Regions from separate parts of the Allobosea sp. BIWAKO-01 genome, predicted to be linked through region 3. Evidence: riboswitches for the same ligand, from Rfam matches in the RefSeq annotation. Region 3 holds a riboswitch; each other region holds the start of a gene.

Region 1 (5,397 bases), 3.8 Mb from region 3:
CTCGGCCTTGACGCGTTCGCGGCCGGCTGCATCGACGAGGTCGCTCTTGTTGAGCAGGATCAGGTCGGCGCAGAGGATCTGGTCCTCGAACACCTCTTCGAGCGGATTGTCGTGCCCGACCGCGGCGTCTTGGGCCGCCTGCGCGGCGAGAGCGTCCGGATCATCCGCGAACTGGCCATCCGCCACCGCCGGTCCGTCGACCACGGCGATGACGCCATCGACCGTGACGCGTGACCGGATGGCCGGCCAATTGAAGGCGTTGACCAACGGCTTCGGCAGGGCAAGCCCCGACGTCTCGATCAGGATGTGCTCCGGCGGGTTCGGCCGGTCGAGCAGCTTTTCCAGCGCCGGCACGAAGTCGTCGGCGACGGTGCAGCAGATGCAGCCATTCGGCAGTTCGACGATGTCCTCCGCCGTGCAGCCGGAAATGCCGCAGCCGGCGATGAAGGAGCCGTCGAAGCCGAGATCGCCGAACTCGTTGACCAGCACGGCGATGCGCTTGCCCCCGGCATTCTCCAGCAGGTGCCGGACCAGTGTGGTCTTTCCGGCGCCGAGGAAGCCGGTGATGATCGTGCAGGGGATCTTGCCCAGCGAGCGGGCTTGGGGAGCGTTCATGATCTCATCCTTGTTGGCGCGCCGGGAGAGGCGGTACGCGCGCGACCACGCCTTTGCGGAACGAAGCGGGTCTTTCTTTCCAGGGAACGATACCGTTTGCGCTGGCTGCAAAGCTCGCAGCTGCGTTAACGATTTCGGCGATATGGCTGTCTGCGTCGAGATCGCCGATCAGATAGGTCCATTTGCCGTCGGCCGCTAAGGCGACGGTGCAGGGGCGATTGCAGACCGCGAGGCAGTCGACGGGTTCGACCGGAAGCGTCCCGCCGTCGCGCGCAATGCGTTCGCGCAGCGCCTCGGCAAAACCAAGTCCGGGCTGGTCGTACCCCTCCGGCAGGTCCGCCCGCGCGCGCCGGCAGGCGACGCAGACGAAAATGGTGACATCGCCTTCGGGCATAGGCCGGTTCCTTTGCTTCCGGCGCGATCCCGTAGGATCGCGCTCAGCGTCAGGCTTTGGCCAGGGCTGCGGCACGGCGCGTCGCCCAGGGCCAGAGCACGCCGACGGCAAAGCCGGTGGCGAGCCAGAGGGCGGCCTGGAGCGCGAGCGAGAGCGCGGCGAAATGCGCTGCAATTTCGGCCGGGACCTTGCTCTCCGGGGCGGCAGGATGTGGTGCGCCGATCAGATGGGGAACGAGCATGGCAAGCACGGCAAGCGCCCGCAGCCAGCTCGTGTCTGCCCGCAGGAAGACCCAGAGGCCGCCGGCGGTGACGAGCGCCGTGGCGATCCACCAGGCCTGGCGGTGGAGAAGTTCGGCCGACGCGCTGCCGGGTAGTTCCGGCGCGAGCCCGGTCGCCGGCACCAGGCCGAAGGCCAGGAAGCCGCAAGCCGCCCAGATCAGTGCGGTCCGTTCCGTGATGGCATCGCCCGCTGCGATCATGCCGCCGAGCAGCAGGGCGGCAAAACCGATCGCGGTCGCAATGGTGACGATGGTGGTGAAGGCAGTGCGCTGCAAGCCATCCTGTGGCTTCCACTCGGCGTGGTCGGCTGCGTCGGCGCCGCCATGGGCAAGGACGATCCTGGCATCGCCGGTGAAGCTGGCGTGCTGAAGCTCGGCTGCGCGCAACGCCGTCTCAAAGGTTTCCGCCTTGAGGATCAGCGGCGTGGTGGTGACATGCTGGAGTGCTGCGACCAGAAGCCCAGCAAGAAGCCCGGCCAGAAGACTGACCGTGAGAACACGATTGACCATGGTGTCTTTCCCTCAGTGGCAGGGAAAGGCGAGGGTGTGGCGCGTGTCGTGGGCTGCGTTGTGAACGCTGGTCGAATGGGCGAAGCCGACGGTGAAGATCAGGGCCGCGCCGAGTGCCAGGGCAGCTGCGACAGCCTTGACGCGCTCGGAAGCGCTGGCCTGGGTGGTGATCGAAGCCGTATTCGTCGTCATCTCGGTCTCCTTGGCCACCCCGCCGGCAGCCCGTTGGATTGCATCACTCGCTGACGGCAGGTCTCCTGGCTCGCGGGTCCGGATCTCTCGCCGCCTTCCCGGGACAATCCCAGTGGCCGATGGCGCGAAACTCGCCGCTTACAGTTGCGGGGGCAGCCGCGGTATCGCACCGCGTTCCCTTTTCACCTCGTTGCAGAGGCACCGTCGGGGATGATCATTAGCCATCTGCACGGTGCTGTGCAATGCAGCGATCGTGATTGCGAGCGCAGTGAAGCGATGTGATCTCTTGTGGCCGGTCCCGGCTTGCTTCGCTGCGCTCGCCAGGTCCGTTCCTTAGGCTGATCTTCCCTGGGCTGAGATTTTGGCAGTGGCAGCGATCCTTTCCCCTCTCACCCTCGTTCTGGGCGGCGCCCGCTCCGGCAAGAGCCGCCATGCCGAGGCCCTGATCGAGATGGTGCCGGCGCCATGGATCTATCTCGCCACGGCGCAGGCCTATGACGATGAGATGCGCGCCCGGATTGTCGAGCACCGCGCCCGCCGGTCGAAGGAGTGGATGACCGTCGATGCTCCGCTGGAGCTGGCGGAGGCGATCCGCGCGGTTCCCGCGGGGCAACCCGTTCTGGTGGACTGCCTGACGCTCTGGCTGACCAACGTGATGCTGGCGGAGCAGGATGTGGCGGCTGCAGGCCGAGGACTGGTCGAGGCCTGCGTCGCGGCGCGAGGCCCTGTGGTCCTGGTCTCCAACGAGGTCGGGCTCGGTATCGTGCCTGAGAATGCGCTCGCCCGACGGTTCCGCGACGAGGCGGGGCGGCTGCACCAGATGCTTGCGGCGCGGGCCGACCGGGTGATCTTCATGGTCGCCGGTCTGCCGATGCAGGTGAAATGAGCAGGAGGTTCCGATGACGATCGATGCTGACGAGGCCGCCCGCCACAAGGCCAAGATGGAAAAACGCAAGGCGGTGCAGGACGCCGAGGTCGCCGCCAAGACGATCGAAAAGGGACTCCTGATCGTCAATACGGGACCAGGCAAGGGCAAGTCGACTGCCGCCTTCGGATTGATTCTGCGGGCTCTCGGCCATGACTGGCGCGTCGGGGTGGTGCAGTTCATCAAGGGCGCCTGGGCGACGGGTGAACGCAAGGCGCTCGACGCCTTCGGCGATCGCATCGTCTGGCACACGATGGGCGAAGGCTTCACCTGGGAAACGCAGGACAAGGCCCGCGACATCGCGGCTGCCGAGCGCGCCTTCGCCAAGGCGAAGGCGTTGATGGACGATCCGGAGATACGCCTGCTCGTGCTCGACGAGCTCAATATCGCGCTGCGCTACGACTATCTGCCGCTGGCTGAGGTGGTCGAGACATTGGCGAGCCGGCGCCCCGATCTGCACATCGTCGTCACCGGCCGCAATGCCAAGCCCGAGTTGATCGCCGTCGCAGACCTCGTCACCGAGATGACGCTGGTCAAGCACCACTTCGCGGCAGGCGTGAAGGCACAGGCAGGGATCGAATTCTGAGGCTAACGCATCGACCCGAAACGTGAATTGCAGCTTTCGGGAAAGTCGACGCAAACACAGAGGCTGAGATCGTCGGTCCCGATGCAAGGTCCGGTCCGACGAACTAGAGGGCGAGCGCGGTGACGGCCCCCGCAACGGCGAGCCCCCACAGGAGCAGGCACGCCCTCCGATAGAGAGCGAGCGCCCGCCGGATATCCGCCGCGTCCGCTTCGGCCCGGCCGTCCCCCATCCAGCCGTCATCGATCCTGACATCGCCATAAACGCGAGGCCCCGCCAGCCGGAGGCCGAGCGCACCCGCCATCGCGGCTTCCGGCCAACCGGCATTGGGCGAACGATGATGGCGGGCATCGCGTCGGACAGCTCGCCACGCATTGGCGGAGTCTGACCTTCGGTCGAGTGCGGCGGCTGCGGTCAGCAGCAGCGCGGTGAGACGAGAGGCGGGAAGGTTGACGAGGTCGTCGAGACGCGCCGCCGCCCAGCCGAAAGCGAGATGGCGCGGTGTCTTGTGGCCGATCATCGAATCGGCGGTATTGATCGCCTTGTAGAGCGCGCCGCCCGGCAGGCCGCCGACGCCGAGCCAGAGGGCCGGAGCGACGATCCCGTCCGAGAAATTCTCGGCAAGGCTTTCAATCGCCGCGCGGGAAACCCCGGCTTCGTCGAGGGTTTCGGGGTTGCGGCCGACAATCATCGAAACGGCCGCGCGACCGCCGGCGAGGCCATCCCGCTCCAGCCCTTCGGCGACGCGCGCGACATGCTCGTGCAGGCTGCGCTGTGCGATCAGGCTGGAGGCGAGCAGTGCGAGCGGTAGCCAGCCAAGCGGGCCGAGGCCGCGGCAGAGCAGGGTCAGCGCCCATGTGATGGCGAATGTGGCGGCAAGCAGCAGCGCGAGGGCGAGGCTGCCGGCCGCCTTCCGCACCATGAAGGAGGCGCTCTCGCGATTGAGCATCCGGTCGAGCCAGGAGATCAGCGCACCGATCCAGGTGACGGGATGGCCGATCAGCGCATACAAGCCCTGGGGATAGCCGAATCCCGCCTCGATGATCAGCGCGGCGGCGAGAAGCGGCAGGGAATCGGACAGGCTCATGCGGGGCGGGAATGGCTGAGGCGGCGGGCAAGGTCTGGCATGGTGGCGATCTGGCGCAGGCGAAGGCGCTGTTCCCGGAGGCGCCCGAGCCATGGATCGATCTTTCGACCGGGATCAATCCCATCCCCTATCCGGTTCCCGAGCTGCCGTTAAGCCTCTGGCAGCGCCTGCCGGGAGTGCGGGACGAGGCGGCATTGCTTGCTGCGGCCCGCGAGACGTACCGGGTGCCCGAGACGGCCGGCATCGTCGCGGCGCCCGGCACTCAGATACTGATCGAACTGCTGCCGCGTCTTGCGAGCATCGGGCCGGTCGCCGTGATCGGTCCGACCTATGCCGAACATGCGGTGGCCTGGCGCAAGGCGGAGATGGACGTGCGGGAGAGCGCAACGCCCGCGGAGGTAGGCGGCGCGGGCGTGGTCGTGCTGGTCAATCCGAATAATCCCGATGGGCGGGTGATCGAGCGCGCGCAACTCACGGCGGTTGCGCGCGACCTGGCCGGACGAGGCGGGTTGCTCGTCATTGACGAGGCCTTCATCGATTTCATGCCCGAGGCGAGTCTGATCCCGGATCTGCCACCGGCGACGCTGATCCTGCGCTCCTTTGGCAAGACCTACGGGCTCGCCGGCTTGCGTCTGGGTTTCGCGATCGGCGAGGTGCGCCTGACGGAGGTCTTGCGGGCGGCGCTCGGTCCCTGGGCCGTCGCGGGGCCGGCGCTTCATATCGGGGCGCAGGCGCTCGGTGACTCGGACTGGCTCGCGGCGGCCTCTGGTGCCCGGGCCAGCGATGCCGCCCGTCTTGATGCCCTGCTGGC
Region 2 (5,397 bases), 630 kb from region 3:
CCGAAGCGCTGATCATCGCCATCACCGTCCTGATCATCACCTGCCCCTGCGCCTTGGGGCTGGCGATTCCGGCCGTGCAGGTCGTTGCCGCCTCGGCCCTGTTCAAGCGCAAGGTCATGTTGAAACAGGGTGATGCGCTGGAGCGCCTCGCCGAGGCCGATATCGCTGTCTTTGACAAGACCGGCACGCTCACCTTGCCGGACCCCGATCTGGTCAATGGCGATGAGATCGACGCCGCAACCTTGCAGGCCGCCGGCCGATTGGCAGCCGCGAGCCGCCACCCCCTCGCCCGCGCCATCGCCCGTGCCGCCGGCCATCCTGTTCCGACGAGCGATGTCAGCGAAAATCACGGCGCAGGCCTGAGCGCGATCGTGGATGGGATCGAGACCCGTCTCGGCAGCGTCGCCTATTGCGAGGCCGGGGCCGAAGCCGCCATCGTCGCCGCGCACCATCCAGCCGCCTCCCTGATCGCCTGGCGCCATGGAGATGACTGCGCCGTCTTCGCGGTCGACCAACAAATCCGGCCGGAGGCACGCGACTGCATCGCAGCGCTGCGCGAGCTTGGTCTCGAGATCCGCATCCTCTCCGGAGACCGAAGCGAAGCTGTCGCGCCGGTCGCCTCGGCCCTCGGCATCACGGAGGCCGAGTCCGGCCTGCGCCCCGACGAGAAGCTCAAGGCCCTCGATCGGCTCAGCGCCAAGGGGCGCAAGGTGCTGATGATCGGGGATGGGCTCAACGACGCCCCAGCCCTTGCCAAGGCCCATGTCTCGATCTCGCCGATCAGCGCCACCGACCTGGCGCAGGCCTCGGCCGACATCGTCTTCATCGGCGACAGCCTGATGCCGGTCGCAGACAGCCTGCGGATCGCTCGCCGGGCCCGCAACCTCATGCTGGAAAACCTCTGGTTTGCGGTGCTTTACAATGCCGTCGCGGTGCCGATTGCCGTCGCGGGTTTCGCGACGCCGCTGGTCGCAGCCGTCGCGATGTCGGGCTCTTCGCTGGTGGTCACGCTCAACGCACTGCGCGCCGGTCGCGGCCTGCCGCGGCAGAATACGGGAGTGGCGTCATGAATATCCTGGTGATCCTGTTCCCCCTGGCGCTCGGTCTCGGACTGCTGGGGTTGGCTGCCTTCTTCTGGTGCATGCGCACCGGCCAGTTCAGTGATCTCGAGGGACCGAGCTGGCGCATCCTGAGGGATGACGACCTGCGATCGCCTGGCGACACCCGCATCAACGATCATTGACGCAGCAGCCATTCCGCCCTTACCTCGCCGGCGACGGTTCCCTTAGGGGATCAAAAGGGAATGCGGTGCGGATGGTTCGCCATTCAATGCCGTAGCTGCCCCCGCAACTGTAAGCGGCGAGCCTTTCGCCACACGCCACTGGGGCCCTCGGACCTGGGAAGGCGGCGTCAAGGCACCGACCCGCGAGCCAGGAGACCTGCCGTCAGCCGTGGTCACACGCGAACACGTTCGGACGGGGTGTTTCGATCGCTTGTTGAACCGCACGCTGGCTAAGGGCAGCGGGTGGGGCCTCGCGTTCGCGGTGACGTGCCACTGACGTCAACGCCCGAGGTCCCATCGTGATCCGCCCTCCCAAGGTTGCCCGGCGCAGCCGGCTTCTCATCGCCCTGCCGCTCCTCGTCTCCGCCGGCTCCCTCCCCGCCAGCCAGACCTGCGCCCAGTCAGCCACCGAATCGATTGCCCTCGACGAAATCGTCGTCAGCGCCACGGCCCGGCCCACGCCAGCCCGCGAAATCGCCAATTCCGTGACGGTCATCACCGCCGGCGATATCGAGCGCGAGCAACGCCGGACCCTGCCGCAGGCGCTGGCCGCCGTTCCCGGCCTCAATGTCGTGCAGACCGGCGGGCCGGGCGGGCTGACCTCGGTCTTCATCCGCGGCACCAACTCCAACCACGTCAAGGTGTTGATCGACGGCATCGAGGCCAACGACCCGGCGACCCCGAACCGCTCCTTCGATTTCGGCTCGATGCTGACCGACGACATCGAGCGCATCGAAGTGCTGCGCGGACCGCAAAGCGGCCTCTACGGCGCCAACGCGCTGGGCGGCGTCATCTCGATCACCACCAAGCGCGGCGAGGGTTCGCCGAAGCTGACGGCCCGCGCCGAGGCCGGCTCATATGGCACCTTCAACCAGGCGGTCGGCCTCAGCGGCGGCGATGATCGTTTCAACTACGCCCTCAGCATCGCCCATTTCAAATCGGATTCGACCCCGGTGACGCCTCCCGGGCTCGTTCCACCCGGACGCCGCAGCAACCCGAATTCCTACGACAACTGGACCTATTCGGCCCGGTTCGGCGTCGCGCTGTCCGATACGCTGTCGCTGAACTGGGTCGGCCGGTACACTGACGGCTACCTGCTCTTCACCGGCGATTCCGGCTTTCCGAGCACGCCCAGCGGCTTCCGCAGCAGCCAGGACTACAAGCAGGCCTTCACCCGCGGAGAGGTCGTCTGGGACCCGCTTGGTGGGCGCTTCGTCAATCGCTTCGGCCTGTCCTACAGCAATCAGGACCGCACCGGCCGCACGCCGAATGCGATTGGTATCCTCGGCCTGCCGACGGAAAACCTCGGCGAGCGCACCAAGGTCGACTGGCGCGGCGACCTGGAGCTGATGAAGGGGCAAACCCTGGTGATGGGCCTGCAATATGAGCGCGAACGGCTGGAAACCCGCGCGCTCACGGCATCCAACGGCAATACGGGCGCCTTTGCCGAACTGCAGTCGAATTTCGGCGACCGGCTCTTCATGGTCTCGAATATCCGCTACGACGATGACGAGACCTTCGGCGGCCACACGACGTATCGCTTCGCGCCGGCCTATATCGTGCCGGGGACCGAAACCAAGCTGAAGGCAAGCTACGGCACGGGGTTCAAGGCGCCGACGTTGAGCGAGCGCTTCAGCGATTTTCGCCCGGCCTCCAACTTCTTCGGCAATCCCAACCTGAAGCCGGAGGAAAGCCGCGGTTGGGATCTCGGCTTCGAGCAGCCCTTGCTCGCCGACAAGGTCCGTTTCGGCGCCACCTATTTCCACAACGACATCGAGAACCTGATCGTCACCAACGTGGCGCGGGACTCCTATGCCAATATCGGCAAGGCCACGACCAAGGGTGTCGAAGCCTTTGCCGCGCTCGAAATCTCGCCGCAGTTCAAGGTGCGGGCCGACTACACCTTCACCATCGCCAAGGACGACATCGCCCGGCAGGAACTGCTGCGCCGTCCCCGTCACAAGGCCAGCGTGACGGCGAGCTGGACTCCGGTTGACAAGCTCACCCTTTCGGCGACGCTGATCTATGTGGGTGAGCGCGTCGACGGAAACCGTGACTTCTCGATCTCGCGCATGCGGGCGCCGGGTGCGGCCATCGTCAATCTCGCCGCCGAGTACCAGGCGACGGACAGGCTCAGTGTCTTCGGTCGCATCGATAACCTGCTGGACAAGCGCTACGAGAACCCGGTCGGCTTCTTGGTGCCGGGTCTGAGCGCTTATGGCGGTCTGAAGGTAACGCTGTGAGGCGTTGGGCGGCCCGTGCGATGACCGGCAGCGCCGTTCTGGCGCTTGGCCTCTTTCTCGGTTTCGGCGGCCTGACGGCCGCCGAAACGCCGGCCAAGCCATCCCGCATCGTCTCGCTGAACATGTGCACGGACGAACTGGTGCTTCGGCTCGCCGAGCGCGACCGCATCGCCTCGATCACCTGGCTCTCGCAGGACCCGCGCAACGCCAACATGGCCGAGATTGCCAGGACCATTCCGGCCAATCACGGCCTCGTGGAGGAGGTGCTGAGCTACAAGCCGGACCTGATCATCGCCGGCGCCTATACGACGCGCAGCACCGTCGCGTTGCTGAAGAAGGCGGGCGTACCGGTCCGCGAGTTCGGGGTGCCGCGCAATCTCGCTGAAATGCGTGCCCAGATCGCCGAGATGGCGGCCCTGCTCGGCGAGGCGGAACGCGGCGCGGCCCTGATCGCTGCGATAGACCAACGCCTCGAGGCACTCGCGGCGAGCCCAATCGCCGGCCATCCCAGGGCGCTGGTCCTACGGCCGAACGGCTTCACGGTCGGGCGCGGCTCCCTGGTGGACGAGATCCTGACCCGCGCCGGCCTGACCAATCTCGCCGCCGAACTCGGCGTCGACAACTACGGCCAGATCGCGCTGGAGACGGTCGCACTCGGGCAGGCCGACATGCTGATCCTCAACACCACGCCGGGCGGGCCGCCCTCGCTCGCCCATGAGATCCTTCATCATCCGCTCCTGGCGAAGCTCGGCGAGCGGGTCAGGCTCGTCGCCCTCCCCTCGAAACTCTGGACCTGCGCCGGACCGGCCGTGCTCGATGCGATCGAGTTGCTTGCCGCCTCCCGCAGGCAAGGATCGCGCTCATGACACTGGCGGTTCAGGACAGGTTGCGGGCTACGACGCCGAAGCTGGCGCGGCTCATTCTCGTGCTGGCCCTGTTGATGCTGGCCATGATGCTCGTTTCGATGGCCGTGGGTTATGCTCCGCTCGACATCAAGGCCGCCCTCGCCGACGCCCTTGCCGGGCGGAAGACCCTGCCGGCGCTCGTCCTTGTCGAACTCCGCCTGCCGCGCGCGCTGCTCGGCGCGCTTGTCGGTTTCAGTCTCGGGCTTGCGGGCGCCGCCATGCAGGGCCTGCTGCGCAATCCCCTTGCCGAACCCGGAATCCTCGGAATTTCGAGCGCCGCCGCCTTCGGCGCAGTCGTGGTCTTTTACAGCGGCTTGTCAGCGACGATGGCGCTCGCCCTCCCCTTGGGCGGCATGGCCGGCGCCGCAATGGCGACGCTTCTGCTCTACGCCTTCCTGGGGCGCGGCGCCGGAACGATGACGCTGATCCTCGCCGGTGTCGCGATCAACAGCTTCGCCGGTGCGATGACCGCGCTTGCGCTCAACCTCGCGCCAAATCCCTACGCCGCACTGGAAATCGTATTCTGGCTGATGGGCTCGCTCGCGGACCGCAGCCTGCTCCATGTCTGGCTCGTGCTGCCACCGATGCTCCTCGGCTGGCTGCTGCTGCTTTCGACGGCGCCTGCCCTCGACGCCCTCACCCTCGGCGAGGACACGGCTAAGAGCCTCGGCTTCGACCTGACCTGGCTGCGCGCCCGGCTGATCGGCGGAGCCGCGCTCGCCGTCGGCAGCGCGGTCGCGGTCACCGGTGCGATCGGCTTCGTCGGCCTCGTCGTGCCGCATCTGCTGCGTCCGCTGGTCGGCAACCGGCCGGGCCGGCTGCTGCTCGTCAGCGGCTTCGGCGGAGCAATCCTGACGCTCGCCGCCGATACCGCGCTGCGCCTCGCCCCGATCCGACCCGAGCTGAAGCTCGGCGTGGTCACCGCGCTGATCGGAGCACCCTTCCTGTTCCACCTGATCCATCGCCT
Region 3 (5,397 bases):
GCTGCATCGTCATCTCTTTCCACCTCAAAAGGGTTCGATCAGGTATTCGATGCGCCTCCGGCCCGATGCGGCGCGGCGGATGGAAACCGCGACACCAAAGACATGCTGGATCAGCGCTTCGGTCATCACGGTTTCCGGCGTCCCGGCATCGACCAGCTTGCCCGCATGCAGCACGGCGATCTCGTCGCAGAAAAGCGATGCCAGGTTGAGATCGTGCAAGGCCATGATGCAGGTGATACCCAGGCGCCTGATCAGGGTCAGAATCGATAGCTGGTGCTGGATATCGAGATGGTTGGTCGGCTCGTCGAGGATGAGTTCACTCGGCATTTGCGCCAATGCGCGCGCGATATGGACGCGCTGGCGCTCGCCGCCCGATAGCGTGTGCCAGAACTGGTCATGTCGATCGGCCATATCGACGCGTGCCAGCGCGGCCTCGACCGCGTCTTCGTCGGCCGCTGTCCAGGACGCGAGTGCGCCGCGATGCGGGGTCCGTCCGAGCCTGACGACGTCGCATACGGAGAGCTGGATTTCGGTCGTCGCCTGCTGCTCGACAAAGGCCAGGCGCCGGGCGAGGTCGTGCCGCGACAAGGTGCCGATCTCGCGGTCATCCAGCGTCACCACGCCGCTTGCAACCTTGCGCAGGCGACACAGCAGCCTCAACAGGCTCGACTTTCCCGAACCGTTGGGGCCGATGAGACCGAGGATCTTTCCGGGTTCGGCGTGCAGCGTCACGCCGTCCACGATCATGCGCCCTCCGGCGCTCCAACGGACGTCGCGCGCGGCCAGTGTCATGCCGGTCGCCTTGCGCGATAGAGTATGAAGGCGAAAGCCGGGGCGCCAAACAGCGCCGTCACGACGCCGATCGGCAGAATCTGCTGCGGCACCAGCGTCCGCGACAGGATGTCGGCCAGGATCATGAAGATCGCACCGATGATCAGGCATGCCGGGAGCAGCCGGGCATGGGCCGGGCCCGTCAGGAAGCGCGCCGCGTGGGGTATGACGAGACCGACGAACCCGATCGTGCCGACGATGCTGACCATGGTCGCGGTCATGACGGCTGTCGTCACGAACAGCACGATGCGCACACGGGTCACCGCCACGCCCAATGCGGCAGCGGCATCCGCCCCGAAGGCGAACGCATCGAGCGCCTTTGTATGGAAGATACAGACGGCGAAGCCCGCGAAGGCCACTGGCGTGGCGAGCCAGACATCGGGCCAGCGCACGCCCCCGAAATTGCCGAGGAGCCAGAACATCACGCCGCGGGCCTGTTCGGCACTGGCCAGCGTGGTGACGATCGTCGCGGTCGCCGCATTGAAAAGCTGCGATCCGGCGACGCCTGCGAGAATCACACGGTCGGTCGCGCCGCCGGCCCCTGCGGCGAGCAAGGCGACGATGACGAGCGCGGCAATGGCGCCGAGGAAGGCACCGCCGGATATGCTGAGCGCAGCGCCGCCGAAGCCCAGGATCATCACCGCGACCGCACCCGTCGAGGCTCCGGCCGAGATCCCGAGGATATAAGGTTCTGCGAGAGGATTGCGCAGAAGCGCCTGCAGGATCGCGCCCGAAAGCGCGAGCGCACCGCCGCAGAGGGCCGCCACCACAGCCCGGCTCAACCGGTAGTCGAAGATGACGCCCTGCTGGATCGCGCTTACGGGGTAATCGAGATCGAACAACCCGTTGCCGACGGCCTTGAAGACCGTGGCAAGCGGGATCGACATTTCGCCGATCGTCACGGCGAGCGCGATCGCGAGTATCAGCAGGGCGAAGGCGAGGATCGCTACTGCGCCCCTCGCCAACCAGTTGGGCCGAGCCACTCCATGGCTCACTTGGTGAGGCCGAAGCTCTTGATGCCGTTGGCCAGCGCCTCGATACCGTCGATCGTATCAAGCCCGGCCCTGGTCGCGCCGACATCCATGATCACGATCCGCTGCTGCCGGCTGGCGTCGAGCTTGCTCGCAACCGCGTCGGTCTTGAGGAAGTCGAGCTTGAGATTGATGTCGTCTGCCGGGAAACGCCGGCGATCCATCTTGACCACGACGATGACGGCAGGGTTGGCGGAAGCGACCGTCTCCCAACCGACCAGCGGCCATTCCTCATTGGTGGTGATGACGTTCCGGGCGCCGAGCTTCGACAGGATATAGGCAGGCACGCCATTCTTGCCGGCCAGGAAGGCGTCCCCCTTGATGTCCTTGCTGGAGAACCAGACGACGACAGGAACATCCTGCGGCTTGATCCCGGCAACTGAAGCGACCGCCTTGTCCTCGCGCGCCTTCAATTCGGCGACCAGAGCTTCGGCGCGATCGGAGACATCGAAGATCTGCCCGAACTCGCGAATATTGCGGTAGACGAGTTCCATCGTGAACATCTGCGTGCGAACGCCGTCGCCAGGCCCGGAATTGTCCTTGCCGACGCAGTCGGTGGGCGAGACGTAGGTCGGCACCTTCAGCTTCGCAAACTGGTCGCGCTTGCCGACGATGCCGTTGGGACCGATGTGCCATTCGAACATCGCAGTCACGAGGTCGGGTTCCTGGGCGACGACCGCCTCGAAACTCGGATCGTTGTCGGCAAGCCGCTTCACCTTGGCGTTGACCGCCTCATAGGGCTTCGCAACAGGGCTGAACCACACGGCTGTGCCCACGACCTTGTCGCCGAGCCCGAGTGCGTAGAGGATTACGGTCTGCGTCTGTCCGACCGCCACGACGCGCTTTGGCGCCTGGTTGAACGTTATCGTCTCCCGGCAATTCTCCAGCGTCAGCGGATACTGCGTCGGCGCGGCCAAGGCCGCTCCGGACATCGACATGCCGATGGCTGCGACGAACGAAAGGCAAGAAAGGCGTGCGGCGCTGCGCATTGAAGTCTCCGATAGCGTCGAGCGGCGGCATGCCTCGCGAGGCGCGGGGCCCTCGCATGGCTGACCCTGTAATGTAACAGTATTACAATTTTGATAGACTGCTCGATACGTCTGCGTCAAGCGCTCTGCCGCGGCTGCGACGGCGTGGTTCAGCATCATGGACATGGAATTCATCGCTCCCCGAGATGACGAGCCGGGAGCTTGAGCGGATAGGTTCGGGGGTGTCGGTCCACGACCTGCCGCCGACGCAAATCCCCCCGGACACCCCGCCCGAAAGACGCTTCTGCGATCAGGGCAGGTCTCCTGGCTCGCGGGTCAGCGCTGGCTTCGCCCGGCCTTCCCGGCGCGAGAGCGCCAGTGGACGATGGGAGAAGAGCTCGCCGCTTACAGTTGCGGGGGCAGCCTCGGATTCGGCGCAGGGCGCCTCACCGAATTCCCTCTTAGCTTCGGGCCTGGACCCGAGGAACCTTGATCGCGGCCGACCATAGAGGGGCCCAAGGCGGCGTCAAGCTGCAGGCCAGTCCGTTGGAGGCTCTGATTGCGCATGACGACGCGATTATCGAGATTGAGCCGCCTGCTGACGGAGTCCTGTAGCGCGGTGGCCCATCTTTCTCGGCCTACTCCCAGCTCAGGGCGCCGCCGTTCTGGTATTCGATGACGCGGGTCTCGAAGAAATTCTTCTCCTTCTTCAGGTCCATCGCCTCGCTCATCCAGGGGAACGGGTTTTCCGTTTCCGCGAAGACCGGCGCGAGGCCGAGCTGCGCGCAACGGCGGTTGGCAATGAAATGCATGTACTGCTCGCAGAGCGCAGCATTCAGGCCGAGGAAACCGCGCGGCATGGTGTCCCGGCCATAGGCGGCCTCGAGTTCGGCAGCGTCGCGGATCATGCCGCGCAGTTCATCCTGGAAGGCCTTGGTCCAGAGATGCGGGTTCTCGATCTTGATCTGGTTGATCACGTCGATGCCGAAATTCAGATGAATGCTCTCGTCGCGCAGGATGTACTGGTACTGCTCGGCGATGCCGACCATCTTGTTGCGCCGGCCGAGCGACAGGATCTGGGCGAAGCCGGTGTAGAACCACATGCCCTCGAAGATCACGTAGAAGGCGACGAGGTCGCGCAGGAAGGCCTGATCGGCCTCGGGCGTGCCGGTCTCGAAATCGGGATCGTCGAGATGCTGGGTATGCTTCAGGGCCCAGGCCGCCTTGTCGGTGATCGAGGGCACCTCGCGATACATGTTGAAGAGCTCGCCCTCGTCGAGGCCGAGGCTCTCGACGATGTACTGGAAGGTGTGGGTGTGCACCGCCTCCTCGAAAGCCTGGCGCAGCAGGTACTGCCGGCATTCCGGATTGGTGAGATGGCGGTAGATCGCCAGCACGATGTTGTTGGCGACGAGGCTTTCCGAGGCCGCGAAGAAGCCGAGATTGCGCTTGATCGCACGGCGCTCGTCGTCGGTCAGCCCGTCCTTCGACTTCCACAGAGCGATATCGGCCTGCATCGAGACCTCTGTCGGCATCCAGTGGTTGTTGCAGCCGGCGAGGTATTTCTCCCAGGCCCATTTGTACTTGAGCGGCAGGAGCTGGTTCACATCGGCGCGGCAGTTGATCATCCGCTTCTCGTCGACGCTGACGCGGCCGCCGGAGCGATCGATCTCGCCGAGGCCGGTGGCATCGGCATGGGTTCCGCCGGCCGCGGCCGGATTGAGATCGAGGGCGGCGGCAGGCTTGCTGTCTGACCAGTCGAGCATGATGAATATCCAATCGGGTCTGAATGTCATGGCCGGGTCTGCCCCGGCCGTCCGTATCGTTCGCTATCGGGCAGGGTCGGGCATCCATGCGCGCCGCGAAGGCGAGCGTGGACGCCGCGGCTGCCTCACTGGCAGGCTTCGCAGGTCGGATCGTCGATCGAGCAGGCGTTCGGCACGGCCATGCCATTGTCGAGCGGGATGTCGACGAGGATCGGCTTGGCCGCGACGGGGACCGTCGCCGACACCGCATTGAGCTTGCCGTCAGTGCCCTTCAGCGTCGACTTCTCGACATGGGTCGCCGAGAGCGCGCGCAGGTAATAGGTCGTCTTCAGACCGAGCCGCCAGGCGAGGCGATAGGCCTCGTCGAGCTTCCTGCCGGAAGGCTGCGCCATGTAGAGATTGAGCGACTGGCCCTGGTCGATCCATTTCTGACGGCGTGCGGCGGCGCGGATCAGCCAGCTCGTCTCGATCTCGAAGGAGGTGGCGTAGAGCGCCTTGAGATCGTCGGGGACGCGGTCGATCTGACTGACCTTTCCGTCATAGTATTTCAGGTCCGAGACCATGACCTCGTCCCAAAGATCGCGCGCCTTGAGATCGCGGACGAGGTCGGCATTCACGACCGTGAAGTCGCCCGACATGTTCGCCTTGACGTAGAGCTGGCTGTAGGACGGCTCGATCGACTGCGAGACACCGACGATGTTGGAGATCGTTGCAGTCGGGGCAATCGCCATGCAGTTCGAGTTGCGCATGCCGGTGGTCTTCACCCGCTCGCGCAGGCTGTCCCAGTCCAAAGTCGTCGAA

What was found. A riboswitch is a leader RNA that binds a small molecule or an ion and turns the genes downstream of it on or off. The one in region 3 is predicted to bind cobalamin.
Region 1: linked by a shared signal. The riboswitch ahead of BIWAKO_RS06670 (CbtB domain-containing protein) and the one ahead of BIWAKO_RS24510 (ABC transporter substrate-binding protein) in region 3 are both predicted to bind cobalamin.
Region 2: linked by a shared signal. The riboswitch ahead of BIWAKO_RS21475 (TonB-dependent receptor plug domain-containing protein) and the one ahead of BIWAKO_RS24510 (ABC transporter substrate-binding protein) in region 3 are both predicted to bind cobalamin.

What each region holds. Positions count from the first base shown of each region.
Region 1 covers NZ_BCQA01000001.1:1,464,740-1,470,136, reverse strand. Annotated here, with positions in the region: gene cobW (cobalamin biosynthesis protein CobW) at 1-615, opposite strand, end outside; gene BIWAKO_RS06680 (DUF1636 family protein) at 620-1,009, opposite strand; gene BIWAKO_RS06675 (CbtA family protein) at 1,059-1,799, opposite strand; gene BIWAKO_RS06670 (CbtB domain-containing protein) at 1,812-1,991, opposite strand; cobalamin riboswitch at 2,030-2,212, opposite strand; gene cobU (bifunctional adenosylcobinamide kinase/adenosylcobinamide-phosphate guanylyltransferase) at 2,353-2,877, shown strand; gene cobO (cob(I)yrinic acid a,c-diamide adenosyltransferase) at 2,891-3,502, shown strand; gene cbiB (adenosylcobinamide-phosphate synthase CbiB) at 3,606-4,586, opposite strand; gene cobD (threonine-phosphate decarboxylase CobD) at 4,598-5,397, shown strand, end outside.
Region 2 covers NZ_BCQA01000001.1:4,592,188-4,597,584, reverse strand. Annotated here, with positions in the region: gene BIWAKO_RS21485 (heavy metal translocating P-type ATPase) at 1-1,070, shown strand, start outside; gene ccoS (cbb3-type cytochrome oxidase assembly protein CcoS) at 1,067-1,243, shown strand; cobalamin riboswitch at 1,261-1,461, shown strand; gene BIWAKO_RS21475 (TonB-dependent receptor plug domain-containing protein) at 1,582-3,525, shown strand; gene BIWAKO_RS21470 (ABC transporter substrate-binding protein) at 3,546-4,391, shown strand; gene BIWAKO_RS21465 (FecCD family ABC transporter permease) at 4,388-5,397, shown strand, end outside.
Region 3 covers NZ_BCQA01000001.1:5,227,042-5,232,438, forward strand. Annotated here, with positions in the region: gene BIWAKO_RS24495 (class I SAM-dependent methyltransferase) at 1-7, opposite strand, end outside; gene BIWAKO_RS24500 (ABC transporter ATP-binding protein) at 25-792, opposite strand; gene BIWAKO_RS24505 (FecCD family ABC transporter permease) at 789-1,814, opposite strand; gene BIWAKO_RS24510 (ABC transporter substrate-binding protein) at 1,823-2,851, opposite strand; cobalamin riboswitch at 3,128-3,337, opposite strand; gene BIWAKO_RS24515 (ribonucleotide-diphosphate reductase subunit beta) at 3,469-4,596, opposite strand; gene BIWAKO_RS24520 (ribonucleoside-diphosphate reductase subunit alpha) at 4,722-5,397, opposite strand, start outside.